Alloyangia pacifica: one gene and its partner. The protein of the gene in region 1 interacts with the protein of each later gene in a pairwise test. Links are inferred from orthologs where the notes say so. Each region holds a gene or a part of one and is shown in the gene's direction. Other genes may lie near its edges.

Region 1 (6,956 bases):
TGTCATAGAGCTTGAACGCCGAGGCGCCGGGCAGCTCGGCCCCTTCGGGCAGGCCGATCAGCTCTTCGTCGAGCAGCTTGAGGCCGCGGTCGAGGGTCTGGCGGAAGCGGGTTTCCTCGAGCTTCAGCGTCTCTTCGATGAGCGGCTGCGCGGCGCGCAGCTCGGGGTAGGCCTCGCCCATCTGGCGCACCAGCTCGGGCACGAGGCGGTGCATCAGCGGATCCTGCACGCCCAGGAGGTGCGCGTGGCGCGCGGCCCGGCGCAGGATGCGGCGCAGCACGTAGCCGCGACCGTCGTTGCTGGGCATCACGCCGTCAGCGATGAGGAAGGAGGTCGACCGAAGGTGGTCGGCGATCACCCGGTGGTGGGTCTTGCCGGGACCGTCGGGATCGCTGCTGGTGGCATTGGCCGAAGCCTCGATCAGCGCGCGCATCAGGTCGGTGGCGTAGTTGTCGTTGGTGCCCTGCAACAGCGCCGCGACCCGCTCGATGCCCATGCCGGTGTCGATCGACTGCATGTCCAGCGCGCGCATCGAGCCGTCCTCGAACTGCTCGTTCTGCATAAAGACGACGTTCCAGATTTCGATGAAGCGGTCGCCATCCTCCTCGGGCGAGCCCGGAGGGCCGCCCCAGAACTTCTCGCCATGGTCGAAGAAGATCTCGGTGCAGGGGCCGCAGGGGCCGGTCGGCCCCATCTGCCAGAAGTTGTCCGAGGTGGCGATGCGGATGATCCGGCTTTCCGGCACGCCGATCTTCTTCCACAGCTCGAAGGCCTCGTCATCGGTGTGATAGACGGTGGTGTAGAGCCGCTCGGGCGAGATGTCGAAATGCTTGGTCACCAGTTCCCAGGCAAAGGGGATCGCCTCGGCCTTGAAGTAGTCGCCGAAGGAGAAGTTGCCGAGCATCTCGAAGAAGGTGTGGTGCCGCGCGGTGTAGCCCACGTTGTCGAGGTCGTTGTGCTTGCCGCCGGCGCGCACGCATTTCTGCGCGGTGGTGGCGCGCTTGTAATCGCGCTTCTCCACCCCGGTGAAGCAGTTCTTGAACTGCACCATACCGGAGTTGGTGAACATCAGCGTGGGGTCGTTGCGGGGAACAAGCGGGCTCGAGGGCACGATCTCGTGGCCCTGCTTGGCGAAGTAGTTCAGAAACGTCGAGCGAATGTCGTTCAGCGTGGGCATGGGTGTTCTCTTGCGCCTCGTCTGCGGGTTCCGGACGGGTGTATCTCCCCATCCCGCGCCTGTCCATAAGCCGCCCGCGAAAAGCGCGATCGGCGTGAGGAGCTGCGTTCTGTCCCGATCAGATGTGGCACCGACGCGGCGACGTCTGGTCTAGAGCCGCAGTCGCCGCCGTGCCGGCAGGGCCTCGTCGGCCACCAGCCAGAGACCCGAGCCGATCACCAGCGCCGCGCCGAGACTGGCGCCGACGCCGGGCATCTCGCCAAAGCCGAAAACCCCGATGCCCACCATCCAGACGAACTGCAGGTTCATCAGCGGTGTCGCCACATAGGCCGGGAGCAGCCGCAACGCCTCGACCGAGACGAAACGCGCACCGAAAAGGAAGAGCGCGTAGCCCGCGACCCAGAGCCAGTCGGCCAGCGGCATTGGCTGCCAGACGAAAGGGAGCGCCACGCCCATGACCAGCGCCAGCGCGAGGTTGGGCCAGAAGACCTGTGCCAGCGGCTTGCGCTCGCGCCGCGCAATGGCGCGGGCGGCGACCATCGACGCGGTTCCGGAAACGGCCCCCAGCAGCGCCCAGACATGCCCCGCATCCACCCCTGCCCGGCCCTCGGGCACAAGGGCGAGAAGGCCCGACGCACCGAGCGCCAGCGCCAGCCAGGCAGCGGGGCGCACCGGCTCGTCGAGAGCCACGCCCGAGAGCGCGGCGGCGATGAGCGGCATCAGCCCGATGAAAAGGAAGACGTCGGCGAAGGGCAGAAGGCGAAACGCCTGGAAAAAGCCGATCGCCGCAAGCACGGTCAGCAGCGATCGCAGCGCCATGGTGCCCCGGCTCTGCACCCCCAGCGCCGCGCGCAGCGACCCCTGCCGCCGCGCCGCACAGAGCGCGAAGAGCAGCACCAGCGCCGAGGAGACGGCCAGGAATTGCGGCGCCGCGTAGCTTCCCGCGATCAGCTTGGTGATCCCGTCAGCAGCGGCGATGAGCGCGGTGTAGAGCGCGACCAGCGCGGCGCCGGCGAGCGCGGCCCTCATGCCCGGCCCGCCCGGGCGAAGCCCTCGAAGAAGGCGTCGAAATGCGCCGTCTCGCGGGCCATGAGGTCGAGCAGGTCGATCACCCCGGGCGGCAGCGCCCCCTCCATGCGGCGGCGCATCACCGTCCAGTCGGCGCTGCGCCGCCCCTTCATCGCAAAGAGCGCCCGCGACAGCTCGCGCAGCGGCGCCATCCGCCGGGGCGCCCGATCGAAGTGCATCCGCCCCGGCTCCAGTGGCTTGCGAAAGGGCTCCTCTCCTGCCAAGGCCAGCTGCCAGTTGCAGACGAGGAAATCGTGGTAGCCGTCCTGCAGCGGGCCCTGCGGGTCCGTGTCGACATGGAAAAGCTGCGTCTCGCGGCTCAGCCAGCCGGTCCAGAGCGGCGGCGGCAGCTCCCCAGCGTAGCGCAGCGCAATGCAGACCTCGGCCAGCAGGTCGGAGTTCTGCTCGAGAAAGGCAAGGTTGCCCGCGAAGTGCAGGCTGGTCAGTGCCTCGGACTCCAGCCGCGGATCGCGGCGCCCGTATTCGCTGAGGTAGAACACGATATGGGTAAGCTCGTAGGCGGCCTTCTTATTCGGCAGCGCAAAGATACCGGGCCGGGCGCAGAAGCCGCGCAGCCGGTCCTCGAGGCCCAGATCGGCCGGACCGGAGACCCCCCGCCGCGCCAGCAGCCGCCGCGCTTCCATGCGCTGCAGATCCGACAGCTCTGCGCCGGGCGCAGCGGACGCGGCTATGCTCTGCGCCATGCGCGCCCCGGTCTCGCCCGGCATGCCGAGGTCTTCGAGATCGAGCACCATGGACAGCAGGAAGCGGTAGTATTGCGGGAAGAAGGCCAGCCGCGCCTCTGCGCTGGCATAAAACTCGACATGCGGCAGCAGCGCCCGGGGGCCGATCCCGGCCCATGTCGCCGCGCCGGTGCAGTCGAGGATGTTGAGCAGCTCGGCGTTCTCCTTGAGCCAGAACACATCCTCCTCGCTGCGCCGATGCTGCGCGAAACAGGCGATCAGCGCCGCGATGCGCGTGTCCGGGTCGGCGATGCGCGGCACCGGGTGGAGGGCGATGACATTGGACATGCGGAGGGCCTTTCTGCGCGGGCGTGCGGGAAACAGGCAAGGGACAGGCGGGCACCAAGACGGTGCCCGCCCGTGCGCGACGGGCTCAGGCGCCCGATGTGAAGAGCGCCGTGGCGTCGCCGGCGCCGAGCTCCGAGCGCAGCGGCGCAGCGCCGGAGGTGAAGAGACCGACCGCCTCGCCCGCGGCGGTCACCGGCCCGGCGCCCGAAGTAAAGAGCGCCGCACCCTCTCCCGAGGCGATCTCGACGCCGGCAGGTGCTGCCCCGGAGGTGAACATCTCGATCCCGCCGCCGAGCAGCGTTTCGGCCTCGGCAGGCGCCGCGCCCGAGGTGAACATGGCGCAGCCCTCGCCGCCGAACATATCGGCCTCGACACGGTGCTGCGCTTCTGCGGTCACGAATTGCTTGAGTTGAGCAGTCATGGAAGTTCTCCCTGGTTGGATTGACACGAGAAACGTGCTTCAGGGTTTCTTGCGATGATTGCTTCAGGCAATATGGTTTCTTGTTAAGGTAGATTAATACAGGAGTTCTTCACAGAAACAATGACTTACAATTTCGTCGCTTCGCGCGACAATCTCTCTTCCCCACAGAAGATTCTTTTCTGGGGATAGTTTCCGCTGCGTCATTCAAATCACAGAATTGGCGACGAATCGTCGGTGCCGGCCGCCGAATCACCCGCGAATCCGGCCCGCCGCACTTGTCCCTCAGCCGGCTTTGCGCGATAGCTGGCGCAACTTCCGGAGGGCTCCAGATGAAGATCGCCACCTTCAACATCAACGGCATCAAGGCGCGCGTCGGTGCGCTGACGGACTGGCTCGACGAAGCGCAGCCCGATGTCGCGCTCTTGCAGGAGATCAAGTCGGTCGACGAGGCCTTCCCGCACGAGCTTTTCGAGGAGCGCGGCTACAACGTCGAGACCCACGGCATGAAGAGCTTCAACGGCGTGGCGATCCTGTCCAAGCACCCGCTCGAGGACGTGAGCCGCGGCCTGCCCGGCGACGACAGCGACGAGCAGGCGCGCTGGATCGAGGCGACCGTGGTGGGAGAGAAGGAGGCCCTGCGCCTCTGCGGGCTCTACCTGCCGAACGGCAACCCGGTGGAGTTCGACGCCGATGGTCAGCCGATCCGGGACGGCAAGTATGGCTACAAGCTGGACTGGATGGACCGGCTGCACGCGCGCGCGCAGCAGCTTCTGGCCGACGAGACCCCCGCCCTCATGGCCGGCGACTACAACATCATTCCTCAGGCCGAGGATGCCGCCAAGCCGCAGGCCTGGGAGAACGACGCGCTCTACCTCCAGCAGAGCCGCGACGCCTTCCGCCGCATCCTCAACCTCGGCTACACCGAGGCCTTCCGCGCCCGAGTGCAGGGGCCGGGGCATTATTCGTTCTGGGATTATCAGGCCGGGGCCTGGCAGCGGAACAACGGCATCCGCATCGACCACGTGCTGATGACGCCGTCCTGCGCCGACCTGATGACCGACTGCGGCATCGACCGCGACATCCGCGGCCGCGACAAGCCGTCGGACCACGTGCCGGTCTGGGTCGAGCTGGATCTCTGAGCCCCGCCCCCTCGTCCGTCCCGGTTCCGCCCCCGAACCAAGCCAAGAAAATGGCCCGCGCTTGCACCCGCGCGGCGCCCGTCTTACATCTGAGTAGAACAGTCTGACAGCGGAGTCCGCCCACATGGCAATAGAAGCGACGGAGATCGAACAGCTCATCCGCGCCGCCTTCCCCGAGGCCAAGATCACCATCACCGACCTCGCCGGAGACGGCAATCACTATGCCGCGGAGGTCATCGACGAAAGCTTCCGCGGCCAGAACCGTGTCCAGCAGCAGCGCGCCGTCTACGCCGCGCTGAAGGGCAAGATGGACGGCAATCATGGCGAGCTGCACGCGCTGGCGCTCACCACCAAGGCCCCCGAGTAAGACACACACAGCAAGATTAGACATCCACGCCGCGCCCCTGCCGGGCGGCGCGCGCAGACAGGAGACAGAGATGACGACCGACGCAACCACCCGTATCGAAGAAACGGTGAAGGCGAACGACGTGGTGCTCTTCATGAAGGGCACCAAGACCATGCCGCAATGTGGCTTCTCCAGCCGCGTCGCAGGCGTGCTCAACTACATGGGCGTCGACTACCTCGACGTGAACGTGCTGGCCGATGACGCCATCCGCCAGGGCATCAAGGATTACTCGGACTGGCCGACGATCCCGCAGCTCTACATCAAGGGCGAATTTGTCGGCGGCTGCGACATCATCACCGAGATGACCCTCTCGGGCGAGCTCGACACGCTGTTCGAGACCAGCGGCGTGACCTACGACAAGGATGCCGCCGAAAAGATCCGCGAAGCCAACGCCTGATCCGCGTCCGGATCTGCAAACGTGACCCAGATCACCCTCCGCACGGCGGCGAGTCCCGAGGATTTCGCCGCCGTGCGTGCGCTCTGCCTCGCCTACCGCGAGGACCTGCGCGCCCACCATCCCGCCGCCCCGGCGCTGGTTGCGCTTTTCTATCCCGACCCCGCATACAACGAGCTGCTGGATGCCCTGCCCGGCAAGCATGACGCCGTTCTGCTGGCCGAGCGCCAGGGCGCCCCGGTCGGCTGCGCCATGTCGCAGCGGCTGCCCGACGGCAGCACCGAGATCAAGCGGGTCTACGTCGCCCCCGAGGCGCGCGGCCAAGGGCTCGCGGCTCAGCTGGTGGAAGAGTTGGCCACCCGCGCCCGCGCCGCCGGTGCGCCGCTTCTGCGGCTCGACACGATGAAGACGCTGGCTGCCGCCTGCCACCTCTACGCCAAGCTGGGCTTTGTCGAGCGCGGCCCCTACCAGCCCATCCCGGACGTGGCGCTGCCGCACCTGCGCTTTTTCGAACGAACGCCTTGAACACGGGTCATCCCGGCTGGGTGACCACCAGCGCGCCGGTTTCGGTCGCGACCACCGTGTGCTCGTATTGCACGACCGGCGCGCAGGGCTCGCTGTAGAGCGTCCAGCCGTCCTCGCCCTCGCTGGCCCACTGCCCTCCCATCGACAAAAACGGCTCGACGGTGAGCACCAGCCCCTTGGTGATCCGCCGCCGCTCGCCGCGCACGGGCCAGGTAGGGATCTCTTCGGGGTATTCATGCAGGGAATGGCCGACACCGTGGCTGGCGAGATTGCGGATCAGCGTGTAGCCCTTGCTGCCGGCAAACCGCCCGATGGCCGCGCCGATCCCCGCGAGAGGCCGATCCGCGCCAACCTGTGCAATGCCGATCTGCATGGCTTTCTTGCCATCGCGGCACAGCCGGTCGAGTGGCGCTTTCACCGGCGCCACCCGAAAGGTCGCGCCGGTGTCGGCAAAGATCCCGGCCTTCGAGGCCGAGACGTCGATGTTCACCAGATCGCCGCGCTGGATCACCCGCGGACCGGGGATGCCGTGGGCGATCTCCTCGTTGATGCTGATGCAGGTGGCGCCGGGGAAGTTGTAGCTCGTCTCGGGAGCCGATTGCGCACCCTCGGCTTCGAGCATCGCGCGGCCGATCTCGTCGAGCTCCAGCGTCGTCATGCCCGGCTCGATCGCCTTCGCCATGCCCTGCAGGGCGTTCGCGACGATCCGGCCGATGTCCTTCAGCCCGGCAAGGTCGTCCATGTCGTTGATCGTCATCTGCAAATCCCACGTTGCGAGGGCGCAGACTAGCCGGA
Region 2 (7,250 bases), 650 kb from region 1 along the record:
GGCGGCGGGCTTTGTCGCGGGCCCGGCAGGGCGTCGCGGGCGCCGCGCGGGCGAAGGTGAAATTGCCACGGTTTGTGTTTGCGCCGCCGCCGCATCGGGCACTACTCTATGAACAGTACGGAAAAAAGGCAGGCGCGGTACGTGGCGAGTTCCCCCCATTCCGATCTCGAGGATCTGATCGCGCGCGTCGCCATGGCCGACCGTGCCGCCTTTGCACGGCTCTACGAGCGCACCTCGGCGAAGCTCTTCGGCGTCTGCCTCCGGGTGCTGCAGGATCGGACCCAGGCCGAGGAGGCGCTGCAGGACACCTACGTGAAGCTCTGGAACAATGCCGGCAGCTACCGGGTGAACGGCTATTCGCCGATGACCTGGCTGATCACGATGGCGCGCAACGCCGCCGTCGACCGCCGCCGCCGCAGCGACGTTGAGCGGGCGGTGCAGCCGATCGAGCTTGACGAGCGGCTTGCCAATCCGGCGCCGGGCCCCGCCGAGCAGGCCGAGGCGCGGGCGGAGGCGGCGGCGCTGGCGCTCTGCATGGAGGAACTGCCGCCCGATCGCGCCGAGATGGTCCGCCGCGCTTATCTCGAGGGGGCCACCTATGCCGAGCTGTCCGAGGCCTCCGGGGTCAAGCTCAACACCGTCAGGACCTGGCTGCGGCGCAGTCTGATGGCCCTGCGGGATTGCCTGAGCCGATGAGCGGCCCGCCGCAGCCGGACCCGCCCGAGGGCGTGGAGGCGAGTGCGGCGGAATACGTGCTGGGTCTGCTGCCCGAGCCCGAGCGTCGGGATTTCGAGGGACTGCTGGCGCGCGACGCCGGGCTCCGCCGGGAGGTGGCCAGTTGGCAGGCCTGCTTCGCCGCGCTCACCGCCGATATCGCCGAGGTCACGCCGCCTGAACACCTCTGGCCGCAGATCGAAGCGCGGACCCATGGTCCGCCCCGTGCGGCGCTCTGGCGGCAGGTGCTGCCCTACCTTCTCGGGGCCGTGGCGGCGGCGGGGATCGCCTGGGCGGCGCTGGTTTCGGGCGTATTGACGCCGGGCAGCGCCGGGCCCGAGCTGCAGGCCCGGCTGGTCGCGGAGGCGCAGGGGATCGCGTTGCGGGCCGACTACGCGCCTCGGGACCAGAGCCTGACGGTGACGCGCGAGACCGGCGAGGCTCCATTGGACCGGGCGTTGGAACTGTGGCTCCTGTCGGACAGCGCAGGCGCGCCGGTCTCTCTGGGGGTGCTCGGGGCCGAGGCGGTGACGTCGCTTTCGGTGGCGCCGACGCTTCGGAGCCAGCTCCCCGGGGCCACGATTGCACTCTCCGAGGAGCCCCCGGGGGGGTCTGCCACGGGGCGTCCCACCGGCCCGGTCATCGCGCTGGGGCAGCTCTCGCCCCGGTGAGGGCGGTGTCACGGCGGTGTGACAGCCCGCGGCTTGACCGCGGTCGGGTCGGAGGCGCATCTCTGGAAATGGAGGAAGAGGAGAGGAGACCATGAGACGCAGAGGAGTCCTCGCGGGTCTCGCGGCGACGTTGGCATGGCGCGGGCGGGCCCGCGCCGAAGCGCGTTTCGAGATCACCCGTAGCCCCGAGGAATGGCGCAGCCGCCTGACACGCGCAGAGTACAAGGTGCTGCGCGAGGCGGGCACCGAGCGCGCTTTCAGCTCGCCGCTCGACAAGGAAAAGCGCGCCGGGCTGTTTCACTGCAAGGGCTGCGATCTGCCGCTCTACAGCTCGGAGGCGAAATTCGACAGCGGCACCGGCTGGCCTTCTTTCTACGAGGCGCTGCCGGACGCGGTGGGGCTGAGGGCCGACCGCTCGTTCTTCATGACGCGTACCGAGTGCCACTGCCGCCGCTGCGGCTCGCACATGGGGCATGTCTTCGACGATGGTCCGCCGCCCACGGGAAAACGGCACTGCATCAACGGCATCGCGCTGCATTTCGTGCCGGGTAAGACAGCACAAGGGCAGGGCTAGACACGGCGAACAGGCGGCGTTTCCGTGATGGATCCCGACCCGGCCGGGTGCGCCGGTCGGGTCGGGTGCGGAGGCTGCGGGGACTCGCGTCCCAAGGGGCCTGCACAACCAGGGGGAGCGGTGTGCAGGCCGACTTGGTCCGTGAGTGGACACGACAGGGAGCTCGCGTCGCCTTCAATCGGCCGCGAAAAGCGTCCGACACGAGGAGGCTAGCACAACCTTGGGGCATGTGTCGAGAATTTCACACCAATAGGTTGTGCATTTGGGTTGTGCATTTGGGGGCGGCGTTCGAGGGCTCCTTCGGAGCGCCATCAGCGGCGCAGCGCAGGGTCCGCGACCTTGCAGGGCAGCCCTCGCGAAAACGGGCCCCGCGGGGCCCGTAAATCACTTGAAGTTCCGGCTGTCCTTGATCTGGTCCCAGGCCCAGACCACTTCCTGCAACTGCTCTTCCTGAGAGCGGTCGCCGCCGTTCATGTCCGGGTGCAGCACCTTGATCAGCTTCTTGTACGCCTTGCGCACGTCGGCCTTGGTCTCGGCGCTCTCGACCTCGAGGATCTCGAGCGCGCGCTTCTCGGTCGGCGGCAGTCGCCGGCCGCCGCCCGGCGCCTTGCGGCCGGGGTTGCGCGTGGCATTGGCGCCCAGCACCTGATGCGCGTCCTCGATGCCGAGGCGGGCCCAGGCCCGCTGCTCGGGGTCGCGGTAGTCCTTGGTCTTGCGCTCCCACACCTTGTCCGACGTGGCCTGAGCGTTCATCTCGGCCTCGGTCTTGCCGTGGAAGAAGTTCCACTGGTTGTTGTATTCGCGCACGTGATCCTTGCAGAACCACTTGAATTCATCGAGCACGTCCGGCGCCTTGGGCGCCCGGAACTTGCCCGGTTCCTCACAGCCTTCGTGCTCGCACACGCGGGTGGAGGTCTCCTGTTCGCCGGTCATGCCGCGCCGGCCACGCGGGTTCTTTTTCTTAGCCGACTTAATCGACATGTCGAAACCGAAGGGGTCGGGTCTGCTCATGGTCTCACCTTTTCGACTCGGACGAGGGAGTTTAGACAATCCTGACCGAGTTTGAAGAGGCAGGAGCCAAAAATGTCGCGAGCGAACGAGATCGAAACCCGGCTGCGAGGGGCCTTCCACCCATCGGAACTGGAGGTTCTCGACGAAAGTCAAAAGCATGTGGGCCATGCCGGCTACCAAGAGGGCGGCGAGAGCCATTTTCACGTGCGCATGCGCGCGGCGGAGCTGGCCGACATGAGCCGCATCCAGAGACACCGCGCCGTGCATGCCGCGCTGGGAAGCGACCTGGTGGGCGCGATCCACGCGCTGTCGCTGGACCTGCAGGGCTGAGCCGCGCGCGGCGCGACCGGCCGGGTCGTGTCAGTTCACCTTGTCGGCGTCGCTCTTTGCGGGCCTGTCGGAGGCCTCCTCCTCGGCGAGAGGCTCGGGCGCAACCGGCTCGGGGGCCGTCACCTCGGGCGCGGCGGGCAGGGGCGCGGCCGGCGGCGGCGCGACCGCGGCGACCACCGGCTCGTGCCGGAAGGGCGTGACCGCAGCAGCCTGCGGCACCGGCCGTCGGAAGACCAGCAGCGTGCGCCAGACCGTCTGGGTCGAGGTCAGCCCGCTGCGCTCTTCGCTGGGAAGGATGTCGGCGCGGATGTACTCCCAGCCCTGCTCGGCCATCTCGTTGAGCAGCCGCGACATGGACACGGCGAAGCGGCCCTCGGGGCCCTTGGCGGCCTTGGCCTTTTCTCCCTTGGTGGGGGCGGGGATCACCTTGTACTCATGGGTTTTCATCGTGACGCGCCCCTTTCCCTTTTCGCTGAACCGCAATGTTCAACAATTGGGTAAGGCGCAGGGGGCGGCAAGTAAAGACCGGGTTAAAGACCGGGAGCACGCCGAAGCGCATCTCCCGGTTGCGTCATGAAATCGGGAAGAATAGCCCGAAACAAATGACTTTCCCCGTGACCCCGAACAATGCTGGGGGCGGGATCGCGGCCTCACGGTGCCCCGACAGCGACTCGAGCTAAGCACTTTTCGCGGCATTGAAAGGGGCGGCGCGCATTTTGCAACCGAGGCGATAACCCGCAGCGAATGTTCAGCTTTTCCGATGCCGCACCGCAAGCACGATACCGCCCAGCACCAGCCCCCAGACCGCCGCGCCCAGCCCCCAGAGGGTGATGCCCGAGGCGGTTACGAGGAAGGTCACCGCGGCGCCCTCGCGGCTCTGCTCGGCCTGCAGCGCGCCGCTTGCCGAACTCGCAAAGACCGGCAACAGCGCCACGCCCGCGAGCACCTGTAGCGTCATTGGCGGGGCAAGCGCGGCGACGGCGGTCACCGCCACGGCGAAGAACCCGAAAAGGCTGTAGAAAACCCCGGCCATCACCGCCGACCAATAGCGCCGGGAGGGATCGGGATGGCTGTCGGCATTGGCGCACATGCTGGCAGTGATCGCCGCGAGGCAGGTCGCCGGGTTGCCGAAGGGTGCGGTCAGCAGCGAGATCCCGCCGACCCCCGCCAGCAGGGGGCCCGGGGGCGGCGTGTAGCCGAAGCTGCGCAGCACCGCGACGGCAGGGATGTTCTGCGTGGCCATGGTGACGACGAAGAGCGGGACCCCGAGGCTCAAGACGGCCTCGAGCGAGAAGACAGGGGCGACCCACACCGGGTGGCTCATCCAGCCTCCGGTCATCGGCAACGAGAAGTCATGCGCCCAGAGCGTCACCCCAAACGCCGCCAATACCGCGGCAGGCACTGCGAGGATGCGCTTCACCCGCCCGACGACGAACCAGCTCAACAGGATCGGCAGCGCCACCTCGGGCGCTTCGGCAAGCCCGCGGAAAGGCGCCATGCAGAGCCCTGCCAGCACGCCAGCGAGCATCGCCTGCGCCAGCGCCGTCGGCACCGAGGTCACCAGCCGCGCCAGCGCCGGCCAGAGCCCGGCCAACGTGATCAGCCCGCCCGCCACGATGAAGGCCGCCACCGCCCCGGCGAAACCGTCCGCGAGCGGCTGCGAGACGGCGAGCAGCGCCACGGCAGGGGTCGACCAGGCGCAGGAGACGGGCTCGCGGCGCCACCAGGCCAGCACGATGCCCGCGATCGCCATCGAGATCGCCGCCGCCGCCAGCCCGGCCCCGGCCTGTTCGGGACTCGCGCCCACTGCCGTCAGCCCCTGCAGCACGATCGGGAACGAGCTGAACACCCCGACGATCGCCACCATGGCCCCGGTCGTCACGTTCTGCAGGTCGGGCCCGGGTCGTCCGGAGGGTCGTGCCATGGTCGGTCCTTAACGTTGCGTCTTTAACGCCTTAGGCAGGGCGCCGCCGATTGGCAAGCCGGGGGCAGGGTTGCAAGCGGCGCCGGGGGTGAGGTATTTGAAACGTTATAACGTAACGAATCAGGAGCGCCCGCCCATGTCCACCCCTGCCGTCGATCCGCGCCTTCCCGTCACCGTGCTCTCGGGCTTTCTGGGGGCGGGCAAGACGACGCTGCTGAACCAGGTGCTGAACAACCGCGAGGGCCGCCGCGTCGCGGTCATCGTCAACGACATGTCCGAGGTGAACATCGACGCCGATCTCGTGCGCGAGGGCGGGGCGGATCTGTCGCAGACCGAAGAGACGCTGGTCGAGATGACCAATGGCTGCATCTGCTGCACCCTGCGGGACGACTTGCTGACCGAGGTCCGCCGGCTCGCCGCCGAGAAGCGCTTCGATTACCTCTTGATCGAAAGCACCGGGATTTCCGAGCCGCTGCCTGTCGCCGCCACCTTCGAGTTCCGCGACGAGGCGGGCGAAAGCCTGTCGGACATCGCCCGGCTCGACACGATGGTGACGGTGGTCGATGCCGCCAATCTGCTGCGCGATTATTCCAGCCACGACTTCCTTGCCGACCGCGGCGAGAGCCTCGGCGAGACGGATGAGCGCAGGCTGGTCGATCTGCTGGTCGATCAGATCGAGTTCGCCGACGTGGTGGTGCTCAACAAGGTCGCGACTGCGGGCGAGGATGCGCGGGCTGCGGCGCGGCTCATCATCACCGCGCTCAACCCCGATGCCGAGATCGTCGAGGCCGACTATGGCCGCGTTGACCCCAGCCGCATCATGGGCACCGGGCGTTTCGATTTCGAGACGGCACACGCGCACCCGCTCTGGGCCAAGGAACTCTACGGGTTCGCCGACCACGTGCCCGAGACCGAGGAATACGGCGTGTCCTCCTTCGTCTACAGGGCGCGGCGGCCCTTCGTGCCCGAGAAGATCCACGCGGTGCTGAACGGGCCGCTGCCGGGGGTGATCCGGGCCAAGGGGCATTTCTGGATCGCCACGCGGCCCGACTGGCTGGCGGAATTCTCGCTCGCTGGCGCGCTCAGCTCGGTGCGCCCGATGGGGCGCTGGTGGGCCAGTGTCCCGGCGGAGCGGATGCCCGAACATGCCGCCTTCCGCGACTATCTGGGCCAGCACTGGCAAGAGCCCTACGGCGACCGGCGGCAGGAGCTGGTGTTCATCGGCGCTGGGGTGGACCGGGAGAAGATCACGGAGGCGCTCGATGCGGCGCTGGTGCCCGAGAAGAGCTTTGAGCCCCTCCGCTGGGAAGGGCTGGCCGATCCCTTCCCGCTGTGGCGCGAGGCGCGGGCGGCATGAGCGCGGGCGGACAGCGCAACCTTGGGGCCGCGCCGACCCGTCGCCGCGAAGGGGATGTCATGTCTGCCTACGACCGGCTGCCGCCCGACCTGCGTGCCTGGCTGGCGCAGGCAGCACTGCCCTGGTCGCCGCGCTCGGCCCTGCGCGCCTGGCGCGGGGCGCTTGCCCGGACGGGCTGCGCGGACGCCGCGGCGGCCCGGCTGAGCGCGATCGAGGCCGGGCAGCTCGAGCGGCTGGCAGGCGGGCCGGGGCGCCTCTGACCCCGGCCCGCTACGCCCTCAGGCTGCCGTGGCGCCCTTTTTCTCCCAGGCGAACTTCTGCATCACCTGGTCGACCGGGGTGTTCGCAAGGTGGTTTGTGTAATTCGACATGACCTTCTGTGCGACAGCGAGGATCACCTCGAGGATTTGCCGCTGCGTGTAGCCCGCGTCGAGGAAGGCCTGCACCTGCGGCTCGTCCAGCGCGCCGCGCTGGCGCACCACCTGCAGGGTGAAGTCGCGCAGCGCCTCGAGCCGGGCGTTGGGCAGCGGGGTCTCGTCGCGCAGCGCGTTTGTGATGGCGTCATCCACCTGCATCATCTTGGCGATGCCGGTGTGTGCTGGCACGCAATAGTGGCATGCGTGCTCGACGTTGATCGTCTGCCAGACCACGGTGATCTCGTCCTTGTCG

The links. Proteins that work in one complex are often made in the same cells at the same time.
Region 2: the proteins of grxD (region 1) and CEW88_RS05770 interact in binary tests that used the Escherichia coli proteins (3 or more experiments, as listed by UniProt). The link is inferred for Alloyangia pacifica from one-to-one orthologs.

The regions. Positions count from the first base shown.
Region 1 is NZ_CP022189.1:1,845,604-1,852,559, forward strand. Bases 4,281-6,956 are described here. They hold grxD (Grx4 family monothiol glutaredoxin), read left to right. Parts: upstream 4,281-5,273; coding sequence 5,274-5,639; downstream 5,640-6,956. Other genes in these bases: xth (exodeoxyribonuclease III), read left to right, coding at 4,281-4,836; CEW88_RS08855 (BolA/IbaG family iron-sulfur metabolism protein), read left to right, coding at 4,961-5,203; CEW88_RS08865 (GNAT family N-acetyltransferase), read left to right, coding at 5,661-6,161; map (type I methionyl aminopeptidase), read right to left, coding at 6,169-6,918. Also shown: alaS (alanine--tRNA ligase), read right to left, coding at 1-1,177; CEW88_RS08835 (DMT family transporter), read right to left, coding at 1,328-2,206; CEW88_RS08840 (DUF6902 family protein), read right to left, coding at 2,203-3,276; CEW88_RS08845 (DUF6749 family protein), read right to left, coding at 3,362-3,697; more of xth, read left to right, coding at 4,027-4,280. UniProt on the Escherichia coli protein: Monothiol glutaredoxin involved in the biogenesis of iron-sulfur clusters.
Region 2 is NZ_CP022189.1:1,195,207-1,202,456, forward strand. The notes cover bases 1,702-4,671. They hold CEW88_RS05770 (BolA family protein), read left to right. Parts: upstream 1,702-3,042; coding sequence 3,043-3,300; downstream 3,301-4,671. Other genes in these bases: msrB (peptide-methionine (R)-S-oxide reductase MsrB), read left to right, coding at 1,702-1,959; CEW88_RS05765 (DnaJ domain-containing protein), read right to left, coding at 2,344-2,970; CEW88_RS05775 (DUF4177 domain-containing protein), read right to left, coding at 3,331-3,747; CEW88_RS05780 (benzoate/H(+) symporter BenE family transporter), read right to left, coding at 4,049-4,671. Outside these bases: CEW88_RS05750 (sigma-70 family RNA polymerase sigma factor), read left to right, coding at 193-696; CEW88_RS05755 (anti-sigma factor), read left to right, coding at 693-1,385; more of msrB, read left to right, coding at 1,477-1,701; more of CEW88_RS05780, read right to left, coding at 4,672-5,224; CEW88_RS05785 (GTP-binding protein), read left to right, coding at 5,361-6,581; CEW88_RS05790 (DUF6525 family protein), read left to right, coding at 6,578-6,841; CEW88_RS05795 (carboxymuconolactone decarboxylase family protein), read right to left, coding at 6,860-7,250. UniProt on the Escherichia coli protein: Transcriptional regulator that plays an important role in general stress response. Has many effects on cell morphology, cell growth and cell division. Acts by regulating the transcription of many genes, including dacA (PBP-5), dacC (PBP-6), ampC and mreB.